2 regions of the Isoptericola aurantiacus genome follow, and region 1 is predicted to be linked to the other one. Evidence: predicted binding sites of a transcription regulator. Region 1 holds the regulator's gene; the other holds the start of a gene.
The links. The regulator HspR, encoded in region 1, represses chaperone genes until heat shock. The targets are predictions, from matches to a motif close to AAGTTGAGTCNNNNNGACTCAACTT.
Positions count from the first base shown of each region.

Region 1 (10,233 bases):
TCGGCCGGACGTCGACCGCGGTGACCTCGTCCTCCGTCGGCCATGGTGAGGCGGCGATCGCGATCGGGGGGTCGGGCGCCTCGGGGGTGTCGTTCGTCCCGAAGACGCCGAGCACCGAGACGACGCCGACGGTCGCGACGGCGACAGCACCCGTGGAGGCGGCGACGGTGGCCCCGGTCACGCCGGCGGCGCCCGTCGCCACGGCGGCCGTCGTGGCCGTGGTGGCGGCGGTGGCGGTCGTCGCGGTGGCAGCGGTCGCCGCCGTGGCGGTCGTCGCGGCGGTCCCGGCCGTCGCGGCGGTCCCCGCGGTCGCGGCGGTCCCGGCGGCCGCAGTGCCAGCGGTTCCGGCCGTCGCAGCGGTGCCGGCGGCCGCAGTGCCGGCGGTTCCGGCCGTCGCAGCGGTGCCGGTGGCCGCTCCGGCGCTGCCGACCGCCGCTCCGCCGCCGGACGCCGCACCCGCCGTGAAGCCGGTCCCGGCACCGACCGCGGCGCCACCGGTCGCGCCGACGCCCGCACCGGCACCCGCGCCGAGTGCCGCGCCGAGTGCTCCGGCGCCGCTCGTGATCGCCCCGAGCGGCAGCGCGCCGAGCAGGGCCAGGCCCGCGGCACCGACCACGAGGGGCGCGATGACGACACGCATGCCGTGCGCCACGTCGCTGAGCTCCAGCACCAGGATGCGGCAGTCGCCGCAGTCGCCCAGGTGTGCCTCGATCTTCACGACCTCGCGCCGGGCGAGGCTGCCGCGCACGTAGCCCCCGAGCAGCGGGTTGACCACCCGGCAGGAGTCGGCCGGCTCGGACGTGAGGTGGGACTGGAGGTATCCGACGCGCAGCCCCTCGCGGGCACGGTAGGCCAGGGCCGACACCCCGTTCGGCGTCAGGCCGAGGATGGGCGCCACCTCGCCCGGTGCCATGCCCTCGACCTCGGTGTACCAGAGGACGGCCTGCCAGCGCTCGGGCAGCCCCTCGTAGGCGCGGGCGACCACCGAGTGCTCGAACCCTTGGAGCGCCGGGTCCTCGGGCGACGCGGAGGCACCCAGCGCCTGCTCGAAGGTTCCGTCGTCGTCGGTGGGGCGCGTCCGTCGGGCTCCCCGGGCGAGATCGGCGGCCAGCCGCCGGACGACGGTGAAGAGATAGGCCCGGAAGTGCGTGTCGGGTCCGCTGCCCTGCTGCAGGGTGCCGAGGACGCGCTGGAAGGCGTCCGAGACGATGTCGTCGGCGTCGGAGTCCGAGCGCACGTACTGGCGGGCCAGGGCACGGGCTGCGGCGGCGTGGCGCTCGTAGAGGGCGCCGTACGCCTCCAGGCTGCCCCCGCGCACCTCAAGGATCAGCTCGCCGTCGCTGGGAGCTGTCCCGTCCGATCCCACGTAGACGTCGGTCACGCCCGCCTCGTTCCGTCCATCACCGAACCCGTGTCCGGCTCCTCAGCAGATGACACGGGTCGGCGCAACTCTACCGGGCCGGCGACCTCCCGCGCGGAAAACAGCGGGTGAAACCTGTCGATGTCCGTTTCACCCACTCGTCATCGCGGTTTCTGCGTCATGATGGGGTGTCGAAGGGTTCCCATCAGCATGATTCTGCCTACCGGCGGCACACATGCCGCCGACACCCGCGAGCGCTGGCGGCACGCCAGCCTCTCCGAGGTGTGGCTGCGCCCGGGTGACTGGTACCACCCCGCGGTCGACGCCGTCGTCGAAGCGATCGACGACGGCCGCTCCCCCGAGGCACCCGCACACCGGCTCGGCTGCGCCCGCAGCAGTGCCGGCATCGGCCTGGACGAGACGCTCGAGGACGTGATCTGCCTCTACCGCGCCGTCGGCGCACCGGTGGACGCCGACGTCGTGCGCGGCACCGCGCTCGGCTGGGTCCAGGGCCGTGAGCGTCAGCCCGCCCTCAGCGGGGTCCGCGACCCCGCGACCGGTCTGCCCACCGTCGACTACCTCGGCGAGCGCCTGCGGGAGAGCTACGGACGCGCCGAGCGCAGCGGTCTGAGCGTGGCCGAGACCCACTGCCTGGTCGTCATCGACGTGGCCGTGGACGATCTCGACGCGTGGCAGCGGATGGCCCGGTCGGCGTCGGTCGGCCGCACGCTCGACCAGGTCTTCGGGGACGGGCACCCCATGGCCGCCCTGGCGGACGGCGTCTTCGCGGTGCTCTGCGAACGCACGCCCGAGCTCGCCCGGCTGTCCCAGACGGTGCGGCGCATCGTCGAGCGCAACGCCGAGGTGCTCGGGGTGGAGGCCACGATGCGGCGCCCGGTGCGCGTCTGGATGGAGCGCCTGCCCGCCGGGTACGACGCCGCCGTCGACCTGCTGCAGCACCTGCGGCGCTGAGCCGGCCCGCACATCGGGCTACCACGCACACGGCCGCCCGGCTCGGTCCTCCTCCCGCGTGCGGGAAGGGGCAGAGCCGGGCGGCCGTGTCGTGGGTGGACCGGTGCGTCAGGCCTCGGTGAACGTGAGGCAGTCGGCGTGGGACTGGTCCTGGGGGCCGTTGCCGACGCGGATCGCGGCGGCGGTGCACTCCAGGTCCTTGTTGTGGACGCAGTCCATGCGCTGGCAGGCGCCGACGTGCGCGACGACCTTGTCGAGGCCGCCCTTGCTGCCGAGCGGGATGAACGTGGCGCAGGCGGCGTCGCCGGGCACGCCGCCGATCGTGACCGCCCCGGCGTGGCAGTCGTGGTCGTGGTTGTAGCCGCAGCCGGTCACCGAACAGTCGGTGACCTCGGGCATCTCCAGCACGGACGTCATGGTTCGCTCCTCGGGATCGGCCTTCCGATTCACCGATCATAGGCGCGAATTCCATTCCGCACAGGATGACGACCACAATCTTCACAGGATAAGGAAAGCCTTACCGCAGTGGAATTCAATTAGGAAAGAGGGCCATTCTGTAATTCAGTCCCGCGACGGGGACGGGCGCCACAGCACGAGCGCACCGCCGCGCTCGGACGGCATCTCGACGTCGAGCCGCAGCTCGGAGCGTCGGACGCGCCTGCCGAGGGGCACGGCGACGACGTCTCCGCCCGTGCCGGCGGCGAAGACGCGGCCGTCGGCACGTTCCCGTTCCGCGACCAGATGGGTCATGCGCGCCAGCCGGTCCTCCAGGACCGCGACGTGCTGCTCGAGGTCGAGGATGCGCTTCACACCGGCGAGGTTGATCCCCTCGTCCTGCGCGAGCCGCTGCACCTCCAGCAGGCGGGCGACGTCGCGTCGCGAGTAGCGCCGCCCGCGACCGCGGGTGCGGCGGGGCGTGACGAGTCCGAGCCGGTCGTACTGCCGCAGCGTCTGGGGATGCATCCCCGACAGCTGGGCAGCCTGCGACACGGTCAGCACGGGTGCGTCGTCCGTGACCATCTCGACCTCCCTGGTGGCTCGAGGCTACTGCGCGGCACGTGCGGCCAGCTCGGCCCGGACGTCGTCGCTGCCGGCCTGCTCGGCGAACTCCTCGAGCGCCTTCTTCGCCGCGCGGCTGAGCTTCTGCGGGACCACCACCTGGACGGTCACCAGCAGGTCGCCCGCACGCTTCGCCGTGGTGACACCGCGACCCTTCACCCGCAGCACCCTGCCCGACGGCGTCCCCGACGGGATCTTGAGACGGACCGGGTCACCCGTGAGCGTGGGCACCTCGACCGTGGTGCCGAGCGTCGCCTCCGTGAAGGTCACCGGAAGGGTCATGCGCAGGTTGAGTCCGTCGATCGAGAAGACCGGGTGCGGTTCGACGTGGATCGCGATGAACAGGTCGCCCGCCGGGCCGCCGTTCATCCCGGGGCGGCCCTTGCCGCGCAGGCGGATCTTCTGCCCGTCGTGCACGCCCGCGGGGATGCGGGCCGTCATCGACCGGCCGTCCACGGTGAGCTCGACCGTGGTGCCCTCGACCGCGGCACGGAACGGGAGCGTGGCCTTGGTCTCGACGTCGGCACCCTTCTGGCGCTGGGGGCCGCCGAACCCTGCCTGGCGCCCGCCGCCGCCCATGCCGAACATCGAGCCCAGGATGTCCTCGAAGCCCGCGCCACCGGCCTGCTGGTACTGCACCCGCGGGCCGCCCGGGCCACCGGCGCGACCGGTGCCGCCGCCGAACATCGAGCCGAACACGTCCTCGAAGCCCGCCGGGCCACCGCCGCCCGGGCCCCCGGCGAACCGGGCGCCACCGCCCGCCATCGAGCGCAGCGCGTCGTACTGCTGCTTCTGCTCGGCGTCGGAGAGCACCGCGTAGGCCTCGCCGATCTCCTTGAACCGCGACTCGGCGGCGGCGTTCCCCGGGTTCTGGTCGGGGTGGTACTGGCGGGCCAGCTTGCGGTACGCCTTCTTGATGTCCGCCTGGTCGGCGTCCTTGGGAACGCCGAGCGCGGCGTAGAAGTCCTTCTCGATCCAGTCCTGGCCGGTCACGACGTTCCTTTCTCTGCGGTGCCCGCGAGATCGACGTACCCGTACTCAGATCGACGTACGGTACGTCGATCTCGATCCGGGTAGGTCGATCTCGCGGGCGGTTGCTCAGAGGCGAGCGTTCACTCCGGTCCGACGACGCCCACGCGGGCGGCCCGGACCACCTTCTCGCCGATGCGGTACCCCGGCTCGACCACCAGGTTCACCGTGGTGGACTCCACCGCCGCGTCCGTGTTGTGCATGAGCGCCTCGTGCACGGTGGGGTCGAACTCCTCGCCCACGGCGCCGAACCGCTCGACGCCGAACTTGGCCAGCGAGGCGTCGAGCTTCTCCGCGATGGCCGCCATCGGACCGGACAGCTCGGCGTGCTGCTTGGCACGCTCGATGTCGTCCAGCACCGGCAGCAGCGCCGCCAGCACGTCCTGCGTGCCCTGCGTCCGCGCGGCCTCCTGGTCGCGCAGCGCACGGTTGCGGTAGTTGGTGAAGCTCGCCCGCTCCCGCTGGAGCGCGTCGAGGTTCTCCGCCGCCTGGGCCTTGGCCGCCAGCAGCTCGGAGTCCTCCGCGGCCTCCCCCGCCGGGTCGAAGTCGAGCGCCTCGAGCGGGTCGCCCGCGTCCGACGACGCCGTGGCGCCGCCCTCGGCCGGGGTGCCGCCGTCGGGCGTCTCGCGCTTGTGGCCCGTGGTCGGGTCGACCTTGCGCTTGTCCGTGAAGTGGAAGGGGGTGTCCCCCGAGCCGCCGTCCTGCGGCTCGGGGGCGCCCTGCGTGTCGTCAGACGTCACTGGGAGTCCTTCTTGTCGTCCTCGTCGTCCACGATCTCGGCGTCGACGACGTCCTCGTCGCTGTCGGTCGACGTGGTGTCGTCGCCCGCACCGGGGGTCGCACCCTCGGCGCCGGCGTCCGCGCCCGCGGCCTGCTCGGCCGAGTAGAGCGCCTCGCCGATCTTCTGCGAGGACGTGCCGAGCTTCTCGTAGGCGGACTTGACGGCCTCGGTGTCCTCACCCTCCAGGGCGGTCTTCACCGCGGCCACGTCCGCCTCGACCTCGGAGACGACGTCGGCCGGCAGCTTGTCGCGGTTGTCCGCGATCTGCTTGTCCATCGCGTAGGCGAACGACTCGGCCTGGTTGCGCGTCTCGGCGTCCTCGCGGCGCTTCTTGTCCTCCTCGGCGTGCTCCTCGGCCTCCTTGACCATGCGGTCGATGTCCTCCTGCGGCAGGGCGGAGCCGCCGGTGATCTTCATCGACTGCTCGGTCCCGGTGCCGCGGTCCTTGGCGGACACGTGCACGATGCCGTTGGCGTCGATGTCGAAGGTGACCTCGACCTGCGGGACGCCGCGGGGGGCGGGGGCGATGCCGGTGAGCTCGAAGGTGCCCAGCGGCTTGTTGTCCCGGGTGAACTCGCGCTCGCCCTGGAAGACCTGGATCGCCACCGACGGCTGGTTGTCCTCGGCCGTCGAGAAGATCTCGCTGCGCTTGGTCGGGATGGCCGTGTTGCGCTCGATGAGCTTGGTCATCACGCCACCCTTGGTCTCGATGCCGAGGGACAGCGGGGTGACGTCGATGAGCAGCACGTCCTTGCGCTCACCGCCGATGACGCCGGCCTGCAGGGCCGCGCCGACGGCGACGACCTCGTCCGGGTTGACGCCCTTGTTGGGCTCCTTGCCACCGGTCAGCTCGCGCACGACGTCGGCCACGGCCGGCATGCGGGTGGACCCGCCGACCAGCACGACGTGGTCGATGTCCGACACGGACACGCCGGCGTCGCGGATGACCGCGTGGAACGGCTGCTTGGTCCGGTCGATGAGGTCCTGCGTCATCTGCTGGAACTGCGCCCGGGTGAGCTTCTCGTCCAGGTGGACGGGGCCGTTCTCGCTCATGGACAGGTACTGCATCGAGATGTTGGTGCTCGTCGCGCTCGAGAGCTCCTTCTTGGCCTGCTCGGCCGCCTCGCGCAGACGCTGCAGGGCGATCTTGTCCTTGGACAGGTCGACGCCCTCGGTGTTCTTCACCTGCTTGATGAGGTGCTCGACGATCCGCTGGTCCCAGTCGTCGCCACCGAGGCGGTTGTCACCGGAGGTCGCGCGGACCTGGATCGTGGAGAAGTCGTCCTCGTCCTTGCCCACCTCGAGCAGGGAGACGTCGAACGTGCCGCCGCCGAGGTCGAAGACGAGGATGAGCTCGTCCTCCTTGCCGCGGTCGAGCCCGTAGGCCAGGGCGGCCGCGGTGGGCTCGTTGACGATGCGCTGCACGTTGAGGCCGGCGATCTGCCCGGCGTCCTTCGTGGCCTGACGCTCGGCGTCGTTGAAGTAGGCCGGGACGGTGATGACCGCGTCGGTGACGGGCTCGCCCAGGTACTCCTCGGCGTCGCGCTTGAGCTTGCCGAGGATGCGGGCGCTGATCTCCTGCGCCGAGTACTTCTTGTCGTCGATCTCCTGCGACCAGTCGGTGCCCATGTGGCGCTTGACGGAGGAGATGGTGCGGTCGACGTTGGTGACGGCCTGCCGCTTGGCGACCTCACCGACGAGGACCTCGCCGGTCTTGGAGAACGCGACCACGGACGGGGTGGTGCGAGCGCCCTCGGCGTTCGCGATGACGGTGGGCTCGCCGCCCTCCAGGACGGTGACCACCGAGTTGGTGGTACCGAGGTCGATGCCGACTGCTCGAGCCATGACGGTCTCCTTCACGTTGGGGGTTGAGTCGTCTGCACTCAACTTAAGACGTCCGGCGCCAGGTGTCCAACCGGGACGGTTCAAAGTTGAGTCTGCATGGCTCAACACCACGCGCAGGGCATCTGTTCCCGCAGGTCGGCGCCGCTGTCCGCTCGCAGCGAAGGTGCGGATCTCCATCGAACCCGACGACGGCCACAGGAACCTGCCGACGGTCACGCATCCCACTGCTGGTCGCTACGCTGACGGCGTGCTGATCTGGGTGAACGGGACCTTCGGGGCCGGCAAGACGCACACGGTCGCCGAGCTGCACCGGCGCCTTGCGGGCAGCCTGATCGTCGATCCCGAGCAGGTCGGCTACGGGATGCAACGGCTGGTGCCGCCGTCGTACCGCCCCGACTTCCAGGAGTTCGTCTCGTGGCGGACCGGCGTGGTCGAGGTGCTCGACATGATCCTGCAGCGGCACGACGGGCACGTCCTCGTCCCGATGACGGTCACAGATCGACGCTACTTCGACGAGACTGTCGGGCGGCTGCGGAGGATCGGGCACGACGTCCGGCACGTCACGCTGCTGGCGGCGCCCGAGAAGATCGTCGCCAGGCTGGCCGCGCGAGGTCTGGGCGGCGGTCGACTCGCGGATGCGCTCGGCCTGCGCCGGCTGGCTCTCCGCCGGGAGCAGTGGGCCGTCGAACGCGTGATCACGAACCTTGAGCGCCTCAGCGCTCCGGATTTCGCGGAGCACCTCACCACCGACCACCTGACGGTGCCACAGGTCGCGGCGCAGGTCGCCGCAGCGTGCGGGCTGGAGCTCGCGGCCGGCGACGCCGGCCGCGTGCGCCGCGCGGTGCGGCGCACGCGGACCACCTGGGAGCACCTGGGGCCTCGTTGACACGAGGCGCACGGTGCACGCACGGTGCGCGGTGCACCGTGAGCCCTTGGCCGGAGGCGGCGGACGTGTCAGCCCCGCTGGTAGTCCGCGTCGGTGACGTGCTCGAGCCAGGTGACGACCTGGCCGTTCTCGTCGGCCTCCTGGATCGCGACGTGGGCCATGAACCGGTCGGGAGTGGCGCCGTGCCAGTGCTCCTCACCGGGCTCGATGTCGACGACGTCGCCGGGACGGATCTCCTGCACCTCGCCGCCACGCCGGGCCACGTAGCCGATGCCGTCGGTGACGTAGAGCGTCTGGCCCTGGGGGTGGTGGTGCCAGGCGGTCCGCGCGCCCGGAGCGAACCGCACGTGGGCGCACCCGACGGCGGACTGATCGTCCGGGTCCCGGATCGGGTCGATGTAGACGGTTCCGGTGAACCAGTCCTGCGGCCCGGCGGCGGTCTGGCCGCCGCTTCGAGTGAGCTTCATGATTCGGCCTTTCTCCTGGTCGGTGGGGTCAGAGTGTCAGCAGCACCTTGGTCGCGCGGCGCTCGTCCATGGCCCGGTAGCCCTCGGCGGCCCGGTCGAGCGGCAGCGTCAGGTCGAAGACCTTGCCGGGGTCGATCGTGCGGTCCCAGATGAGCTGGATCAGCTCGGGCAGGAACCGGCGCACCGGCGCGGGGCCGCCCAGCACCTGCACCTGGGAGAAGAACAGCAGCTCGCCGGGCAGCTGGACGTCGTGGGCGACACCGACGAACCCGACGTTGCCGCCCGGCCGTGCCGAGCTGATGGCCTGCACCATGGACTCCTGGGTCCCGACGGCCTCGATGACGCTGTGCGCGCCGAGCCCGTCGGTGAGCTCCTTGATCCGCGCCACGCCCGCCTCACCCCGCTCGGCGACGACGTCGGTGGCGCCGAAGTGCCGCGCGAGCTCCTGACGGTCCGTGTGACGCGACATGGCGATGATGCGCTCGGCGCCGAGCTGCTTGGCCGCCAGGACACCCATGAGCCCGACGGCGCCGTCACCGACCACGGCGACGGTCCGCCCCGGGCCGGCCTGGGCGGCCACGGCCGCGAACCAGCCGGTGCCCAGCACGTCGGAGGCCGCGAGCAGGTGCGGGATCAGGTCCGGGTCGGGCTGACCCGGGGTCGCGACGAGCGTGCCGTCCGCGAACGGGATGCGGGCCTTCTCCGCCTGGGTGCCGATCGCGCCGTCGACGAAGATGCGGTGCACGCAGCTCGACGGGAACCCGGCCCGGCAGATCTCGCAGGTGCCGTCCGAGATGACGAACGAGCCGACCACGAAGTCCCCGGGCTCGACGGTGGTGACCTCGGCACCGACCTCCTCGACGACACCCACGTACTCGTGGCCCATCGTCGCGTGGTCGACAGGGTCGGCGCCGCGGTACGGCCACAGGTCCGACCCGCAGATGCAGGTCGCCGCCAGCCGGATCACCGCGTCGGTCGGCTCGACGATGCGCGGGTCCTCGCGCTCCTCCACCCGGACGTCCCCGGGGCCGTGCATGATCACTCCGCGCATGTGTCTCTCCTTCGGTCGTGACCACCAGACTGCGCCCGCTCCCCACGCCGCGGGAGTCCCTGCCGAGGGGTGTACCCGCAGAGCACCCCCCGGCACGGACTCCCCGCCCGGTCGATCCCGGCCTACCGTGGGTCCATGGACAACCGAGCGGACGTGCGCGAGTTCCTCATGTCGCGCCGCGCCAAGATCACGCCGGCGGCGGCGGGCGTCGTCGGCGGGGCCAACCGGCGGGTGCCGGGTCTGCGGCGCAGCGAGGTCGCCGCGCTGGCCGGGGTCAGCGTCGAGTACTACGCCAAGCTCGAACGCGGCGCGATCGGTGGCGCCTCGGCCGCCGTCCTGGACGCCCTCGCGGACGCCCTGCAGCTCGACGAGCCCGAGCGCGCCCACCTGCTCGACCTGGCCCGCGCGGCCGACGGCGTCCCGTCGTCGGGTCGGGCCCGCCGCCGGGCGACCCGGCCTGCGGCACCGCGACCCAGCCTGCAGTGGGCCCTGGCCGCGATCACGGACGGCGTCGCGTTCGTCCGCGACCAGCACCAGGACCTGCTCGCCACCAACCCGCTGGGCCGCGCCTTCTACTCGCCCGTGATCGGCGACGGCGGCCGCACACCCAACCTCGCGCGGTTCCAGTTCCTGGACCCCGCCGCCCGCGACTTCTACCCCGACTGGGACCTGTTCGCCGAGATGTGCGTCGCGATCATGCGCGCCGAGGCCGGCCGCGACCCCCACGACAAGGGCCTGCAGGACCTCGTCGGTGAGCTGTCCACCCGCAGCGACACGTTCCGG
Region 1 covers NZ_JBJBAE010000005.1:241,325-251,557, forward strand. The annotation lists gene ACIQLL_RS14845 (sigma-70 family RNA polymerase sigma factor) at 1-1,381, opposite strand, end outside; gene ACIQLL_RS14850 (nucleotidyl cyclase domain-containing protein) at 1,571-2,332, shown strand; gene ACIQLL_RS14855 (DUF1540 domain-containing protein) at 2,441-2,749, opposite strand; gene ACIQLL_RS14860 (heat shock protein transcriptional repressor HspR) at 2,894-3,352, opposite strand; gene ACIQLL_RS14865 (DnaJ C-terminal domain-containing protein) at 3,377-4,384, opposite strand; gene grpE (nucleotide exchange factor GrpE) at 4,504-5,160, opposite strand; gene dnaK (molecular chaperone DnaK) at 5,157-7,046, opposite strand; gene ACIQLL_RS14880 (AAA family ATPase) at 7,294-7,932, shown strand; gene ACIQLL_RS14885 ((R)-mandelonitrile lyase) at 8,001-8,399, opposite strand; gene ACIQLL_RS14890 (zinc-dependent alcohol dehydrogenase family protein) at 8,428-9,450, opposite strand; gene ACIQLL_RS14895 (MmyB family transcriptional regulator) at 9,586-10,233, shown strand, end outside.

Region 2 (10,233 bases), on a different contig from region 1:
CCAGCCGACCGTGTCGTCGCGGTCGACGGGGTCGGGTGCGGCGACGGCCGCGGTGGCGTCCACCATGAGCAGGGCGCCGACCATCGCGGCGACGAGGGGAGTTCGGAACGACATGCAGGGCCCCCGGGCTGTCGGCGTCGACCTTCTCCGGAGCCTAACCAGCGGTTGCCCGGAGCGCGCGAGGAGGGAGCAGCGTCCGGCCGAAGACCACCGGTGGAGGGTGAACGGCGAAGGGCCCGGCCGCATGATCGGCCGGGCCCTTCGTGCTGTGGAGCGGGTGACGGGAATCGAACCCGCGCTGTCAGCTTGGGAAGCTGAAGTTCTACCATTGAACTACACCCGCACGATCGTGCTCGCGGCCCCCTGAGGGGGCCGTTCGCGTCGACGCGCTGCCGATCATACCGAACTCACCCGCCCATGCCGAAACCGGCCCCTGGAGGGCGCCGAGCCGGTCGGGCGGGACCGCGCGAGCGCCGTCGGCGGGCTACCGTGTGCTGGTGCTGCTCTCCGACCGCGACATCCGCGCCGAGGTGGACGCCGGACGCGTCGTCCTGGACCCGTACGAGCCGGTGATGATCCAGCCGTCGAGCATCGACGTGCGCCTGGACCGTTACTTCCGGCTGTTCGACAACCACCGCTACCCGTTCATCGACCCGTCGCAGGAGCAGCCCGAGCTCACCCGGCTGGTCGAGGTCGACGGCGCCGAGCCCCTGGTGCTGCACCCCGGCGAGTTCGTCCTCGGGTCCACCTACGAGACGGTCACGCTGCCCGACGACGTCGCCGCGCGACTGGAGGGCAAGTCGTCCCTGGGACGGTTGGGCCTGCTGACGCACAGCACGGCGGGGTTCATCGACCCGGGCTTCTCGGGCCACGTCACGCTCGAGCTGAGCAACGTCGCCACCCTGCCCATCACGCTGTGGCCGGGGATGAAGATCGGTCAGCTCTGCTTCTTCCGGCTCTCCTCCCCGGCGGAGCACCCCTACGGGTCCTCGACGTACGGGTCGCGCTACCAGGGCCAGCGCGGGCCCACGGCGAGCCGGTCCTGGCAGTCCTTCCACCGCACCGAGGTATGAGCCCCGACGACCGCGGGGGGCGACGTCGGTACGCTCGGTCCCGCCGCGACGGCACGGGGTCCCCTCCTGCCGCGCCACGGACCCGGAAGGAGCTGCGCCAGATGGCCCAGACCACGCCCCCGCGCCTGCCACGGCTGCCGCGCGCCACCACGAAGGGGCACCAGGCGCGCCACCTGCTCGCCGTCCCGGACGACGTCGTCGTCGACGAGGTGGAGGTGCTGGCCCTGTCCCGGTTCGGCGGGACCCGATGGGACGTCGTCCCGACGGACCTGCCCGGTGCGGACCTGCCCGCAGGTCGGATCGCCGGCCCGGGGGAGCCCGGCGTGCTGCGGCTGACGCGGCACAGCCATGTCCACGGCCCGTACGCGCCGGCCGGGGACGGGTTCGACCTCGGTCTCCCGTCTGGCACGGCGATGGTGTTCGACGTCGTCACGCCGCGGGAGCGCTGGCCGGACCCGCCGCCGCCCGACGGCGGGGACCGCGACGGCCTGGCACGGTCCTTCCCGGGCGGGCTGCCGAACCGGGAGGAGGAGCGGGTCGTGCGGTGGCTGATCGCCGCGGCCCGTCGCCTCGGCGGGTCGGCCCGGTTCGACGTCGCCGGTCTGTGGGACCCGGCGGAGGCGGAGCGCCGCGGGGCGGGGGCCGGCGTCGTGCTGAGCCCCGACCCGGGTGCCGCCGTCGACCTGACCGTCTGGTCCGACGTCTGGCTCGACCCGCAGGCGGCCCACCGCGTGCTGCAGGGGGTGCACCCGCGCGTCGTGCTGGCCACGCAGGGCGCCGACTACCAGGGGCCGCCGGAGGGCATCGCGGAGAAGCCGCTCTACCCCGGCGAGACGATGGATCCCGCGCTGCGGCGCGAGCTGCACGCCCGCGCCGACGACTACGACATCGCGGCGCTGCAGGCGCCGGTCGTGCTGGACGGCTACGGGCTGACGATCGACCTCGGCCACGACGGCTACGTGACGGTCGAGGTCAACGGCGACGAGGTGCTGCCGCTGCTGGTCAAGGAGCTGCCCTGGGCCGCCGGCGGAGCGATCTGCTACCGGGTCGTCTGGGACCCGCCGGACCAGCACGAGGCGCAGCGGGAGTTCCCCCAGCCGGCCCTGGTGGTGGCGCGCAAGCGGGCCGCCGACCTGGTGGGTCGCGCGGCGGCGGCGATCCACGCGGCCGTGGGCGGTGAGATCGCCGACGAGGCCGAGTTCCTGCTCGCCCCGGAAGACCTGCGCTGAGTCCGGCGTCGGGCCCGGTGCCGGGCCCGACGCCGACCGGCACGCTCAGGCCGCGCGCTCCCGGTCCAGCAGGGACGCCTTGACCTCGATCCCGTAGCGGAAGCCGCCCAGCGTGCCGTCGCTGCGCAGCACCCGGTGGCACGGCACGAACAGCGCCGCCGCGTTGCGGGCGCACGCCCCGGCGGCGGCGCGGACGGCGGCCGGCCGGCCCGCCCGGTCGGCGTACTCGGCGTACGTGACCGGGTCGCCGGGGGCGACGTCGCGCAGCACCTGCCAGGCATGCTCCCGGAACGGGCCGGACCGCTGGCGCACGGGGACCTGCCCGACGGCGGACACCTCGCCCGCGTAGTAGGCGCGCACCGCCCGCACGGGCCCGGCCACGTCCTCGTCGTCGGGCTCCACCGCGGGTACCGGGCCGGCCGGCCGCAGGTCGGGGTGGACCAGCGCGACCAGCCCGGCGACGTCGTCGGTCCACCCGGAGGCGAGCACCACGCCGTCCTCGGCGACGATCGTGAACGGTCCGTCCGGGGTGTCAATCGTGACGGCGGAGCTCATGGTGCGGTCCTCTCGGTGCGGGTGGTGCGACGCCACAGGTGCCCGACGGCGTAGGACCGCCAGGGCGCCCAGGCTGCGGCGTCGTCGGGGGTGCAGGGGCGCAGCGCGGCGTCGCCGGGCAGCCAGACGTCGGGGTCGCCCAGGACGCGCATCCGCACGTACGCGGCGGTCCACGGGCCGATGCCGCGGAAGGCCGTCAGGGCGGCGCTCAGTGCCTCCGCGTCCTGGGCCACGTCGACCAGGAGGTCGCCGTCGGCCAGGGCTCGTGCGACCGCGCCGAGCGCGGCCCGCTGCCGGGACGGCAGCCGCACCGTGGGTGCGGCGTCGGCGGTCCGGTCCGCCGTGGGGAAGAGCCGGCTCAGGCCGACGATGCCGCCGGTGTACGGCTCACCGGCGCTCGCTGTCAGGCGGGACAGGTGGGTGCGTGCCGCGGCGACGGCGATCTGCTGGCCGACGATCGCCCGCGTCACGAGCTCGTGGGGGTCCACGGTGCCGGGCATGCGCAGCCCGGGGGTGGCCCTGACGAGAGGGCCGAGCACAGGGTCGGTGCCGAGCGTCTCGTCGACGGCGACGGGGTCCGCGTCGAGGTCCAGCAGCCGCCGCACGCGCGCGACGGCGGTGGCGACGTCCTGCAGCGCGGCGAGCTCCAGGTGCAGGGCCACCCGACCGGGCCCGACGCCGGCACCGGCGCGCAGCTCGACGGCGCCGGGGCCGTGGGGCAGGCGGAGGGTGCGCGCATATCGCACGACGTCGGGGTCCCGCAGGTTCGCGGTCTCCACCCCCTCGACGGCGCGGGCCGCGAGGAACGCCACGGTGCCGCGCGCGTCGAACGGTTCGCGCACCGGCAGCGTGACGTCGAGGCGCACGGGCCCCTCCGGCGTCGGGCCGGCACCGTCACCGTGCGGCACCCCCGACGGCCGGACCGTGGAGCCGCCGGCGACCCGGTGAGCACCGTCGCGGGAGCCGCCCTGACGCCGGGACCGCAGCTCCGTCGGGGTGGTGGCGAAGACGGCGCGCACGGTGTCGTTGAGCTGGCGGATGCTGCCGAACCCGGCGGCGAACGCGACGTCGGCCACCGACAGGTCGGTCCCGGTCAGCAGGGTGCGGGCCGTCTGGGCCCGGTGCGCGCGGGCCAGGGCCAGGGGACCGGCACCGAGCTCGTCGCGGAGCAGCCGGTGCAGGTGACGCGGGCTGTACCCGAGACGACGGGCGAGCCCGTCGACGCCCTCGCGGTCCACGACGCCGTCGGTGACGAGGCGCATCGCGCGGCCGGTGACGTCACCGCGCAGGTCCCACGCGGGGGTCCCGGGCGTGGCCTCCGGCAGGCAGCGCTTGCACGCCCGGTACCCGGCGTCGTGGGCGGCGGCACCGGTCAGGAAGAACGTGACGTTCTCGGGCTTCGGGGTGCGGGCGGGGCAGGACGGGCGGCAGTAGATGCCGGTGCTGCGCACGGCCGTGACGAACTGGCCGTCGAACCGGGTGTCCCGGGCGGCGATGGCGCGGTAGCGCTCGGTGAACGCGGCGTCGGCCGGGCCGGGTCGCACGGGCGCCGGGCGCCGCGCGCGCCGGGGCTCCGTGGCGATCGGGGCGGTCGTGGTCATGCCACCCATCCTGGACCGTGCGGCGAGCGGCGCCTAGCGGGAATCGGACACGGCGGTGCGGGCGGCGTCAGACGCTCGCACCCAGCCAGTCCGTCACGGCCCGCAGGTACTCGGCGCGCGCGGCGGCGGGGGACAGCGCCAGGTCGTGCACGCCCCCGCGGATCGTGACGAAGCTGACGTCGTCACCGAGCCGCGGAGCCAGCGCGCGGATGTCCGCCACGTCGAGCACGCTGTCCGTGGCCAGGTGCTCGTCGCGGCTGGACCGGTCCGAGGCGAGCACCAGCACCGGTACCTCGAGGTCCAACCCGCGGGCCAGCCGACGTTGCGACCGCAGGACCGAGCGCAGCCACGCGGCGTGGACCGCGAACGGCGTGTGCCACTTCCACGCGGGGTCGAACTGCCACTCCCCGCCGTGGTCGGCGTGCAGGGCCGCCGCGTAGTCGGGGCCGAGGTGGCTCACGACGGCGCGAGGGGCCACGGGCGCGACGGCCTCCACCAGCGCGGTCGCCGCCCAGCGCGTGAGGCGGGGCTCGTTGAGCCGGAACCACGGGCTGTTGAGGACCAGGGCGTCGGCCCGCCCCGGGCGGCCCGCGGCCCACAGGGGAGCGACGAGGCCGCCCGTGGAGTGGCCCAGGACGACGAGGCGCTCGTGGCCCGCGGCACGGATCGTCGCGGCCGCCACGTCGAGGTCCTGGGCGTAGACGGAGATGTCGGGCACCTGGTTCGGGTCACGGTCCGCGGCGACGTGGGCGTCCCACGAGCGTCCGTGCCCACGCAGGTCGACGGCGTAGGAGGCGTACCCGGCGTCGGCCAGCGTGTGCGCCACGTGCGGGTGGAAGAAGTAGTCCACAAACCCGTGGACGGCCAGGACCGCGACCCGTGCGGGTTCACCGCCCGGAGCGACGGACGGCGCGAGGCGCACCAGGGTGGCCTCCGCGCCGTCGGGCAGGTCGAGGGTGCGGGCCTCGAAGCCCGGGCCGAGGAGGTCGTCGTGCCAGGGGGTGCTCGGCGCGGCGTCGGTGCCGGCGTCCTGCTGCGTCATGGTGGGAGGCTACCGACCCGGACGTCAGCGCGGTTCGTGCGGGGTGCTGTTCGGGTCGGCGGGCGGCCGGTACGGGTCGGCAGGTCCTTGCTGGGGCGGGATCACCGGCGGTGCGGGCGACTGCGGCTGGCCGTAGTCCGCCCGGGGTGCGCCCGGTCCGAACACGTCCTGCGGGTCCGACGACGGCGGGCGCGGGTCGCGGTTGTTGCGCACCACGAGCGCGACGATGCCGCCGAGGATCGCCAGGCCGAGGACCAGGCCGACCATCCACCAGGGAAAACCTGACTCGTCGGACACCTCGGCCGTGTCGGTGGCCGAGGTGTCGTCGCCGTCCGCGCTCCCGCCGGTCGCCTCGTCCTGGCCGGGTGCGGCCTCGTCGGTGTCCTCGGACCCTCCCGCGGAGGCGCCGGCCACGGCCGATCCCCGGGCGAGGATCTCGGTGCTCTCACCGAACTGCGGGTGCCAGGACACCGTGGTGCCGTCGACCTCGCCGTTGGTCTCGCCGACCTCACCGGGGAAGGTCACGGCGATGCGGATGTCGAAGCCCTCCATCATGTCGGCGGGCATGTCGCCCAGCTCCTCGGCGTCCTCCGCCGCCCCGGACATGTCCATGACGCCCTGGACGACGTACTCGTCCCCCTCGCGCGTGATCGAGAGCTCGTCGGTGCCGGTGCTCATCGACTCGATCGGCTGGTCGGCGTAGGTGATCCTCGTGCCGGTGTACTCGCCGTCGGAGTACGGCTCCTCGCTCGATCCCTCGGGCAGCTCGTCGGTGAGCGAGTCGTCACCCTGGTTCGCCGAGTCCCACAGGTCCTGCGGGTCCATGCCGACGGAGTCGGCGAAGTCGTTCGAGATCGCCATGACGATCGACCCGGAGACCGTGTCCTCCTCGGACAGCGTGAACTCCATGTCGATCTTCATGCAGCCCGCCAGCGCGAGCACGACGAGGGCCGCGAGCGCGGCAGCGACGGCGCGTGGCCGGCGGTGCCGCCGGTCGGCCGGCTGCTGCGGGGCCCGCGGCTGGAGGTCCGTGATGGTGGTCACCCCACCAGCATCACCCACCGCGCGGATCCTGGCACCCCGCAGGCTGGCAGCCCGAAGTTGAGTGGAATAGACTCAACTTTGCCGAGGTTGGCACGGTCAGACCCCACAGACGGACCCGGAGGATCCATGGACACCAAGTTCACGACCATGTCGCAGCAGGCCATCGGCGACGCCGTGCAGTCGGCGTCGGCGGCCGGTAACCCCCAGCTCGAACCCGTCCACCTCCTGGCCGCGCTGCTGCAGCAGACCGGGGGCGTCGCCGTCGGGCTGCTCGAGGCCGTGGGTGCCGACCCCCAGCAGGTCGGGCAGAAGACGCGGGCCGCGCTCGTGGCGCTGCCCGCGGCCAGCGGTGGCGGCGTCGCCCAGCCGACGCCGTCCCGCGCCATGCAGACCGTGCTGACCGCCGCGGGCCAGGAGGCCGAAGCCCTCGGCGACGAGTACGTCTCCACCGAGCACCTGCTCATCGCGATCGCCGCCGGGCAGTCCGCCGCCGCGCAGGCCCTGACCGCCGCGGGCGCCACCGCCGACGCGCTCCGCTCCGCGCTGCCCGCCGTCCGCGGGAACGGCCGGGTCGCCAGCCCGAACCCCGAGGGCACCTACAAGGCGCTGGAGCAGTACGGCAGCGACCTCACCCAGCGGGCCCGCGACGGTCGCCTGGACCCCGTGATCGGCCGCGACGCCGAGATCCGGCGCGTCGTGCAGGTGCTGTCCCGGCGCACCAAGAACAACCCCGTGCTCATCGGCGAGCCCGGCGTCGGCAAGACCGCCGTCGTCGAAGGTCTCGCCCAGCGCATCGTCGCCGGGGACGTGCCCACCTCCCTGCAGGGCAAGCGGCTCGTCGCCCTCGACCTGGCCGGCATGGTCGCCGGCGCCAAGTACCGCGGCGAGTTCGAGGAGCGCCTCAAGGCCGTCCTGGAGGAGATCACCGCCTCCGACGGCGAGGTCATCACCTTCATCGACGAGCTGCACACCGTCGTCGGGGCCGGAGCGGGCAGCGAGGGCGCCATGGACGCCGGCAACATGCTCAAGCCCATGCTCGCCCGCGGCGAGCTGCGCATGGTGGGCGCCACGACGCTCGACGAGTTCCGCGAGAACATCGAGAAGGACCCGGCCCTCGAGCGCCGCTTCCAGCAGGTGTTCGTCGGCGAGCCGTCCGTGGAGGACACCGTCGCGATCCTGCGCGGGCTCAAGGAGCGGTACGAGGCGCACCACAAGGTGACCATCGCCGACTCCGCGCTCGTGGCGGCCGCGGCGCTGTCCGACCGGTACATCACCGGCCGCCAGCTCCCCGACAAGGCCATCGACCTCGTCGACGAGGCCGCCTCGCGGCTGCGCATGGAGATGGACTCCTCACCCGTCGAGATCGACGAGCTGCAGCGTGCCGTGACACGCCTCGAGATGGAGGAGGTCGTGCTCAAGGACGCCGAGGGTTCGGCGGACGCCGCCGCGCGCGAGCGGCTCGAGAAGCTGCGCGCCGACCTCGCCGACCGCCGCGAGGAGCTCGCCGCGCTCACGGCCCGCTGGGAGGCCGAGAAGGCCGGCCACAACCGCGTCGGTGAACTGCGCGCCCGCATCGACGAGCTGCGCACCGAGGCCGACCGCCTGCAGCGCGAGGGCGACCTCGAGGCCGCCGCCCGGCTCCTGTACGGGGAGATCCCGTCGGTCGAGCGCGAGCTCGTCGAGGCCGAGCAGGCCGAGGCCTCCGAGGCTGCCGCCGAGGAGACCGCCCAGGAGGCACCGATGATCGCCGACAAGGTCGGGGCGGACGAGGTGGCCGAGGTCGTCTCGGCCTGGACCGGCATCCCCGCCGGCCGGATGCTGCAGGGCGAGACCGAGAAGCTGCTCGGCATGGAGGACATGCTCGGGCACCGCCTCATCGGCCAGCAGGCCGCCGTGCGCTCCGTGTCCGACGCGGTGCGGCGCTCGCGGGCCGGCGTCGCCGACCCCGACCGGCCCACCGGGTCGTTCCTGTTCCTCGGACCGACCGGCGTCGGCAAGACCGAGCTCGCCAAGTCGCTCGCGGAGTTCCTCTTCGACGACGAGCGGGCCATGGTGCGCATCGACATGTCCGAGTACTCCGAGAAGCACTCGGTGGCGCGGCTGGTCGGTGCTCCTCCGGGGTACGTGGGCTACGAGGAGGGCGGCCAGCTCACCGAGGCGGTCCGCCGTCGGCCCTACACCGTGGTGCTGCTCGACGAGGTCGAGAAGGCCCACCCCGAGGTCTTCGACATCCTGCTGCAGGTGCTCGACGACGGCCGGCTCACCGACGGCCAGGGCCGCACCGTGGACTTCCGCAACACCATCCTGGTGCTGACCTCGAACCTGGGTTCGCAGTTCCTGGTGGACCCGACGCTGGACGAGGCGGCCCGGCGCGAGAGCGTGATGACGGCGGTGCGTGCCGCCTTCAAGCCGGAGTTCCTCAACCGGCTCGACGACGTCGTGCTGTTCGACGCGCTGAGCGTCGCCGAGCTGGGACGCATCGTCGACCTGCAGGTCGAGGCGCTCGCACGGCGGCTCGCCGACCGACGGATCACGCTCGACGTCACCGACGCCGCACGCGAGTGGTTGGCGCTCGAGGGATTCGACCCCGCCTACGGGGCGCGGCCGCTGCGGCGGCTCGTGCAGCGCGAGATCGGCGACCGGCTCGCCCGGAAGCTGCTGGCGGGGGAGGTGCCCGACGGCGGCACGGTCGTCGTCGACCGCGCCGACGGCGGCGAGGGGCTCGAGCTCTCCTGAACGAGAGCGACCCGCCCGTACCGGACAGGTACGGGCGGGCCGCTCGTGGTGGTGCGGGACGGATCAGACGCGGATGAACGTCGGGCTGTCCTGCCACATGCTGCGCTTGACGACGCCGACGCCGGGGCGAGCCGCCTCGATGACCCGACCGTTGCCGGCGTAGATGGCCACGTGGCCGGGCGTGTAGACGATGTCGCCCTTCTTGGCGTGGCTGCGGGCGACGCGGTGCCCGACCGACCGCTGCGCGGAGGACGAGCGCGGCAGTGTCTTGCCGATCGCCTTCTTGTACACATAGGACGTGAAGCCCGAGCAGTCGAACCCGCTGCTGGGCGAGGTGCCGCCGTAGGTGTAGCGGTAGCCCACGTAGCGGTTGGCGACGCGAACGACCTTCTGCCCGCGGGTGATCTTCTTCTTGGCCTTCACCCAGCGGGCCTTGGCGACCTTGTGCAGACCCTGTCCGCCTGCCGGCAGGACGGCGACGCGGACCTTGTTCCTCCCGACGCGGTAGTGGTTCCACCCGGGGCGGAACGTGGCCTTGCCGTGGTGGAGCTTCCTCGTCGCGACGTGCTTGCCCTTGACGGAGATCGCGACCCGGCCGCGCACGGGGTCACCCCACCGGGCGGCCTTGACGGTGAACTTGGGGCGGGTCGCGCTCTTGCCCTTGGTCCCGGACTTGCGGGACTGCTTAATGGCGACGTTCGGCGCTGCCTTGGCCTTGAGCTGGACGAAGCGCACCTTGGTCACGTCGCCGAGCCCGGTGACGGCTGCCGGGGCGACCTTGACGACGACCTTGTTCCGGCCGAGCTTGTAGTTCCTCAGCAGCGGCCGGAAGCTGGTCGTCCCGTCGGCGCCGAGCTTCTTGGCGGCGACCTTGCTGCCGTGGATGTAGAGGGCCGCTCTGCCCTTCACCGCAGCGCCGTCCGAGCGGACGGTGACGGTGAACTTCGGCTTGG
Region 2 covers NZ_JBJBAE010000001.1:637,113-647,345, reverse strand. The annotation lists gene ACIQLL_RS02905 (zinc metalloprotease) at 1-114, opposite strand, end outside; tRNA gene ACIQLL_RS02900 (tRNA-Gly) at 270-343, opposite strand; gene dcd (dCTP deaminase) at 498-1,073, shown strand; gene ACIQLL_RS02890 (hypothetical protein) at 1,175-2,302, shown strand; gene ACIQLL_RS02885 (methylated-DNA--[protein]-cysteine S-methyltransferase) at 2,348-2,857, opposite strand; gene ACIQLL_RS02880 (AlkA N-terminal domain-containing protein) at 2,854-4,458, opposite strand; gene ACIQLL_RS02875 (alpha/beta hydrolase) at 4,526-5,500, opposite strand; gene ACIQLL_RS02870 (LppM family (lipo)protein) at 5,525-6,544, opposite strand; gene clpB (ATP-dependent chaperone ClpB) at 6,671-9,280, shown strand; gene ACIQLL_RS02860 (C40 family peptidase) at 9,344-10,233, opposite strand, start outside.
Region 2: a site for HspR is predicted at 6,599-6,623, ahead of clpB (ATP-dependent chaperone ClpB). Genes of this name have one in related genera too.